3 regions of the Brevibacillus composti genome follow, and region 2 is predicted to be linked to each of the others. Evidence: riboswitches for the same ligand, from Rfam matches in the RefSeq annotation. Region 2 holds a riboswitch; each other region holds the start of a gene.

Region 1 (2,266 bases), 1.3 Mb from region 2:
CATGATCGGGCCGATGATGTCAAAGCAGCTGTTGTAGATCATAGGCGCCTCCTTCAGCGGACACGGGTCCCTTGTTGATGAAGCGGATACTGCTCGCACAGGCGGCTGATTTTCTCCCGTACCGCCAGGTCTCCCTTTCCTTTGAGAACGGCAGTGATCGCGCGTCCGATCGTCCGCATTTCCTCTTCTTTCATGCCTCGAGTCGTGGCCGCTGCCGTGCCAAGGCGGATTCCGCTGGTGACAAACGGGCTCTCCGGATCAAAGGGAATGGTATTTTTGTTCGTCGTGATCCCCGCCTCTTCCAGCAGATGCTCCGCTTCCTTGCCTGTCAGGCCAAAGACGCGCGTATCGAGGAGAACCAGGTGGTTGTCCGTACCGCCCGATACCAGTCTCGCGCCCTCTTCCTTCAATGTCTCCGCGAGGACTTTGGCATTTTGGACGACTTGCTGCGCATACGCGCGGAAATCCGGCTGAAGCGCTTCCTGAAAAGCCACCGCTTTGGCCGCGATGATGTGCATCAGCGGACCGCCCTGGATCCCGGGGAAAATGGCCTTGTTTACGCCCTTGGCGATTTCCTCGTCATTGGTCAGAATAATTCCGCCGCGGGGGCCGCGCAGCGTTTTATGGGTCGTGCTGGTTACGACATGCGCATGAGGCACGGGCGACGGATGCAAACCTGCAGCCACCAGGCCGGCGATATGGGCCATGTCCACCATCAGCTTGGCTCCCACCAGATCGGCGATTTCGCGGAACCGGGCGAAGTCGATCGTCCGCGAATACGCGCTTCCTCCGGCGATAATCAGCTTGGGACGTTCGCGGCGGGCTACTGCTTCTACTTCGTCGTAATCGATGAGATGATCATCTTCCCGCACCCCGTAGGCGACCACTTGAAACCACTTGCCCGAGAGGCTGACCGGACTGCCGTGGGTCAGATGCCCCCCATGCGAGAGATTCATCCCCATAAAGGTATCGCCCGGCTGCAGGAGAGAGAAGAAGACCGCGGTATTGGCCTGGGCGCCGGAGTGGGGCTGTACATTGGCATAGGCCGCGCCAAACAGCTTCGATACCCGCTCGATCGCCAGCCGCTCCACGACGTCCACATGTTCACAGCCGCCGTAGTACCGCTTGCCGGGGTAGCCTTCCGCATATTTGTTGGTCAAGACCGAGCCCATCGCTTCCAGGACGTCCTCGCTGACAAAGTTTTCGGAAGCGATCAACTCCAGGGTCCCCAGTTGGCGGCGATGCTCCGCTTCGATCGCTTCGTAGATTTCCCGATCATGCTCGCGCAAACTCATCCGATACTCCTCCTTGGTAGCCATCTTTCCCCCGATTCTCCCCATGCGAAAAACCTGCCCTGCACAGCGTCAAGCTGCGGAAGCCGCGGTTTTTTCATCTGTCAGGAAAACACAAAAAAGGACAGGGGAAAGATAGATCATGTGTAATCTACCTTTCCTCTGTCCTTTTTACCTGAGAGTTTAACTCCTGTTCGGAGTCTTCCCCTTGGGTGGCTGTTCGCTCTCTCCAGAGGTGCGTCCGATTGTGGTACTTTGTACCTGAGAGATTCTATCCCAAGGATTTTTGGGACTTGCTCCTTCGGTGCCGGCTCTTGCGTCACGGTCTCTCCCACAATCGTCATCCGCTGTATACAATTAATTCGAATCATACGCCAACGTTGTTATCATTGTCAATAATATTTCGAATAATCTTTCCCGGCGGAAAAATGGGTATTTGTCGGTATCACGGAACCGATCAGGCGCCCGTACGATAAGAGCATAGTCTTTTGACAGAGGGGGATGTGTCGGTTGAGCAATCTTTTCAATAGCGGCGGGTTTGCCGGGTTTGCCCTGATTCTGGTGCTGTTCATTCTGCTTAGTATCGTAGGCACCTCTGAAGACTGATCTGGCAGGTATCCTTTGCCCGATCCAACGAAAAAGCCCGGAGCCTGGCTCCGGGCCTTTTGCGATTTGGCGGCGGCATCTCCACGACTCGCCGGCACGCGCATCAGCGCAGGTGCTTGCGTATCAGCGCATCGATCCCGCTCGCCAGGTCGCTTGTGGGGCGGGTCAAGTCCGCCTCGGTCACGCGGAAGCGAGCATAGCGCTCGTCCAGATTAAATGCCTCCTGCAGCCCGCCGAAAAAGCCGCGGGAGCGTTTGTCCAGCTCCATGAGCACTTCCAGCTCTCCTTCTTTCAGGTAAAAGACCACTTCCAGCTCCTCCAGCCGGCTGCGGTACGCTCCCGTCGGGCGGAACTCGAATTCCTGCACA
Region 2 (2,266 bases):
CTTTTTCCAGTTCGCCCTTCAGCTGCTCGTTGTTTTTCGCCTGCCGCTTACCCTCCACATAGGTGGTGGCGAAATTGGAGGTATGTCCGAGATGGCCCGGCTTGAGCAGATTGATCAGATTGTACAGCTCGTCCATTTCATTCTGAATCGGCGTGGCCGTCAGGAGCAGACAGTATTTTTTGCGGATCTCCTTGACGAACTGGTAGTTGCGCGTTTTTTTGTTTTTCAGCTTGTGCGCCTCGTCGATAATCAGCATGTCGTAGTCGATATCCAGGACATGCCGTCTGTGCGGATCGCGTTTGGCCGTGTCGATGGAGGCGACGACGACATCGTACTGCCGCCACATGTATTCTTTTTTCTGGGCGACGGCCGGGATGCCGAATTTCTGATTCAATTCCTTGGTCCACTGGATAACCAGCGAGGCCGGCACCAGGATGAGAATTTTTTTGGCCAATCCGCGGATCATGTACTCTTTTAAGATCAATCCGGCTTCGATGGTTTTCCCCAGCCCGACCTCGTCGGCCAGGATGGCCCGGCCGCGCATCTCGTTTAAGACGCGCTCTGCGGTTTGCAGTTGGTGCGGATAGGGTTTGAGCGTGGGCAGATACTGCAGGCATTGCAGCTGGTCAAACTCGCGGATCGCCATCGCTTCCTCCGCTTCCAGCGTCAGCTGAAAAAGGTCCCATTTGTCCCAGGGACCGTCCTGTTTGAGCCGCTCCTGTAACAAATCCATCCAATCAGTCTCGAAGGAAACGGGAATGTTCGGCACAACATCACATCCAATTCATGTATTTCCCAATGTAATGGGTATACAAAATAAAAGAACGAACATTGCTTCTTTTTTATAAAAAATTTGTTAGTGATTTTGTAAGTTGAAAGGCAATTTGCATATTTTCAAGAGCCGACTCTCATGGTAGGATAGAGAGGAGTTCATTCCATTAGTATGGAATGGTAAGGAAAAGATTATGTATGACCCAGTATCCATCGCGAATGATAGTAGCAGGGAGAGACTGCCGAGCGGGGCAGCGCCGAAGGAGCAAGCCAGTCATGGTGAATCTCTCAGGCAAAAGTACCTCTACTGGACGCATCTCTGGAGAGAGCCCGGCTGCGGGCCACCAAAGGGGAAACTTGCTGGCGGAGCGACAGGCTCCCATGCAGCGAGGCAACTCTCAGGTACCAAGGACAGAGGAGGAGAAATGGGCGCCTTTCTTTTGGCGTTCCCATTTCTCTTGTTTTGTCCTTTTTTGTTGTATAAAAATCAGGAGGTGCCAGGTATGACGACATTGAAGCGCACGCCGCTGTTCCCGGTCTATGAAAAATACGGGGCGAAGACGATCGACTTCGGCGGCTGGGACTTGCCCGTGCAGTTTTCCGGAATCGGGCAGGAGCACGAGGCGGTGCGGACAAAGGCAGGATTGTTTGACGTATCCCACATGGGAGAAGTCGAGGTAAAGGGAGAGAAGGCTTTTCTCTACCTGCAGCAGATGACCACCAACGACCTGTCCAAACTGGAAGTGGGGCAAGCCCAGTACAGTGTCTTTTGCTACCCGGATGGCGGGACAGTGGACGATCTGCTCATCTACAAATACGCCGATGACCACTATCTGCTGGTGATCAACGCAGGCAATACAGACAAGGACTTTGCCTGGATGCAGGAGCACCTGATTGACGGCGTGCAGATCGAAAACATCTCCCCACAGACAGCGCAGCTGGCGATTCAGGGACCGCTCGCCGAATCGATCTTGCAAAAGCTGACCGATACCGATCTCTCCGCCATTGGCTTCTTCCGCTTTCAGCGCGATGTGCAGATTGACGGGATTTCCTGCCTCGTCTCCCGCACGGGCTATACAGGAGAAGACGGCTTTGAAATTTATCTCGATCACGACAAGGCGATCCAGCTGTGGGACAGACTGCTGGAGGTCGGCCAGGCGGACGGTCTGGTGCCGTGCGGACTGGGGGCTCGCGACACCCTCCGGTTTGAGGCGAAGCTGCCGCTCTACGGCCAAGAGCTGAGCCAGGATATTTCGCCAATCGAGGCGGGCATCGGCTTTGCGGTGAAGGTAGACAAAGACGTGCCGTTTATCGGCCAGGAGGCTTTGAAGGCGCAGAAGGAAAACGGCGCCCCGCGCAAGCTGGTCGGCATCGAAATGATCGACCGCGGCATTCCGCGCAGTCATTACCCGGTATTCATCGGGGACGAACAGATCGGGGAAGTCACCACCGGCACGCAGTCGCCCACGCTGAAGAAAAACGTGGGGCTGGCACT
Region 3 (2,266 bases), 500 kb from region 2:
GGCCAGGATATAGCTGCCGGCCTGACCGAAGACGCTCTGGAAGGCGTAGGTCGTCGCCTCCACGCCAGACATGCCGGTCGTCCAGGCGCCGGTGGTTACCAGGGCGAGACCGGTAATCGAGCAGACGATGATCGTATCGATAAATGTCCCGGTCATCGACACGAGCGCCTGTTTGGCCGGTTCATCGGTTTTGGCGGCGGCGGCAGCGATCGGCGCGCTTCCGAGACCCGCTTCATTGGAGAATACTCCGCGGGCCACCCCTTTTTGAATCGCCATCGCGACAGTCGCTCCCAAAAAGCCGCCCGCTGCCGAGGTGCCGGTGAATGCGCCGGAGATAATCTGCGCCAGGGCGTGCGGCACCTGATCGATATGGACAAAGACGATAATGATTCCGGCAACGATATAGAAGAGCGCCATGAAGGGCACCATCACGCCTGTGACCTGCCCGATTTTTTTCACGCCGCCGAGAATGACAAAAGCCGTAAACGCGGCCAGGATGAGACCGGTAGCCAGCGGAGGGATCGAAAAGTTCAACTGCACGGCTTCCGCGACAGAGTGGGATTGCACCATATTCCCGATCCCAAACGAAGCCATCGTGCCAAACAGGGCGAAGAGCACAGCCAGCCACTTTTGTTTCAGCCCTTTTTCCAGATAGTACATCGGCCCGCCCGCAAAGGTGCCGTCAGCCTGCCGAATCCGGTACTTCACCGCGAGGATCGCTTCCGCATATTTAGTCGCCATGCCAAACAAAGCGGTAATCCACATCCAGAACAAGGCGCCGGGTCCGCCGACGGCCACGGCTGTCGCCACCCCTGCGATATTCCCCATCCCGATCGTCGCCGCGAGAGCAGTCATCAACGCCTGAAAGTGATTGATATCCCCTGCCTCTGAATGTTCCTGCTTTTTGGAAAACGCGAGTCGCAGCGCGTACCACAGCTTGCGAAACTGCAGGCCGCGCAAGCGAATCGTCAGCATCACGCCGGTGCCGACGAGCAGGATTAACGTCGGCAATCCCCACACGAAGTCATTCACCACTTGCAACAAGTCCATCAGCGAATCCATTCCAGTTTCCCCCTCGATGATTCGGTATAAAAAGAAAAACATCTCATCGGCGATGAAATGTTCTCTGGGAGTGGGTCACGGGTCGCAGGGCCGCATGCTATGCGCAAAAATCACAAAGAGACGGATATTCCATTTGTTTGTGAAACAAATAGAACTCTCCTTGTGAATAGGCTGCGTCCACTCTGTCCTTTTACCTGAGAGATTATTCGCAGATGCGAATTTGCTCCTTCGGTGCCCGTTTCCTCTTCTTTCCTAAAAAGAGGGAGTCTCTCCAGAGGCTCGTCCCCATGCAGTTTTACTTGTTTCCAAGACCTGAGAGTTTCGGGTGGAATCCCTTGCCCCGTCGGTAGACTTTCGTCTTCTCCTGAATGGTTCATCCGAACAGTATCTGATTTATAAATCAATTATAGGGATAGTGAATGGCATGTCAATGTAAAATTCTTCTCTGGCGAAGCGGCCGCATTTCTTCTTGGTCTATTCGACATGGCCGTGCAATACGTTATATCAATGAGGAACATGTCGCCCGAAAGTGTCGTGCCAAAGTGAGACAACCTGTGCGGGACCCCGTTATAACGATACCTCGCCGGGCTTTTAGGGGGGATTTTATCCATGCTGCACATCGTCGCCTGCATCAAACAGGTGCCGGACACCAAAATCATCAAGATGAACCCGCGAACCAATACCATGGATCGTTCCAGCGCGCCGGCCATCCTCAATCCATACGATGCGCATGCTGTCGAGGAAGCCGTTCGTCTGAAGAAAAGGTACGGCGGCACCGTGTCCGTCCTGACCATGGGACCGCCGCCCGCTGTCAAAGCGATCCGCAAATGCATCGAGATCGGCGCGGACGAGGGCTATATGATTACGGACCGGGCCTTTGCCGGTGCCGATACGCTGGCCACCAGCTACGCGCTGACCAAGGCGCTGGAGAAGATCGCCAAGGAAAAGCCGATCGACCTCATCATCTGCGGCAAGATGACCATTGACGGCGATACGGGTCAGGTCGGACCGGGAATCGCCCGGAGGCTGGACATCCCTCCGCTGACCAGCGTGAAAAAAGTCGTGGAGGTAAACAAGGAGAGGGGATACACCGTCGTCCACCGCAAACTGGAGGACGGCTACGAAGTGATTCAGTCCACCCTGCCCTGCCTGTTCTCCGTGGAAAAGGAGATCAATGAGGTGCCCCATTCGCCGCTGCCCAACA

Evidence for each region. Region 2 has a riboswitch for glycine ahead of gcvT (glycine cleavage system aminomethyltransferase GcvT). Riboswitches for the same ligand answer to the same signal wherever they lie in the genome.
Region 1: linked by a shared signal. The riboswitch ahead of glyA (serine hydroxymethyltransferase) and the one ahead of gcvT (glycine cleavage system aminomethyltransferase GcvT) in region 2 are both predicted to bind glycine.
Region 3: linked by a shared signal. The riboswitch ahead of JD108_RS15800 (alanine/glycine:cation symporter family protein) and the one ahead of gcvT (glycine cleavage system aminomethyltransferase GcvT) in region 2 are both predicted to bind glycine.

Annotation. Positions count from the first base shown of each region.
Region 1 is NZ_CP066308.1:1,311,488-1,313,753, reverse strand. It holds gene JD108_RS06705 (serine dehydratase beta chain) at 1-42, opposite strand, end outside; gene glyA (serine hydroxymethyltransferase) at 54-1,295, opposite strand; glycine riboswitch at 1,531-1,636, opposite strand; gene JD108_RS06695 (YjcZ family sporulation protein) at 1,803-1,898, shown strand; gene JD108_RS06690 (sporulation protein) at 2,002-2,266, opposite strand, start outside.
Region 2 is NZ_CP066308.1:2,615,088-2,617,353, reverse strand. It holds gene JD108_RS13355 (DEAD/DEAH box helicase) at 1-769, opposite strand, end outside; glycine riboswitch at 991-1,085, shown strand; glycine riboswitch at 1,086-1,196, shown strand; gene gcvT (glycine cleavage system aminomethyltransferase GcvT) at 1,275-2,266, shown strand, end outside.
Region 3 is NZ_CP066308.1:3,113,049-3,115,314, reverse strand. It holds gene JD108_RS15800 (alanine/glycine:cation symporter family protein) at 1-1,062, opposite strand, end outside; glycine riboswitch at 1,235-1,347, opposite strand; gene JD108_RS15795 (electron transfer flavoprotein subunit beta/FixA family protein) at 1,672-2,266, shown strand, end outside.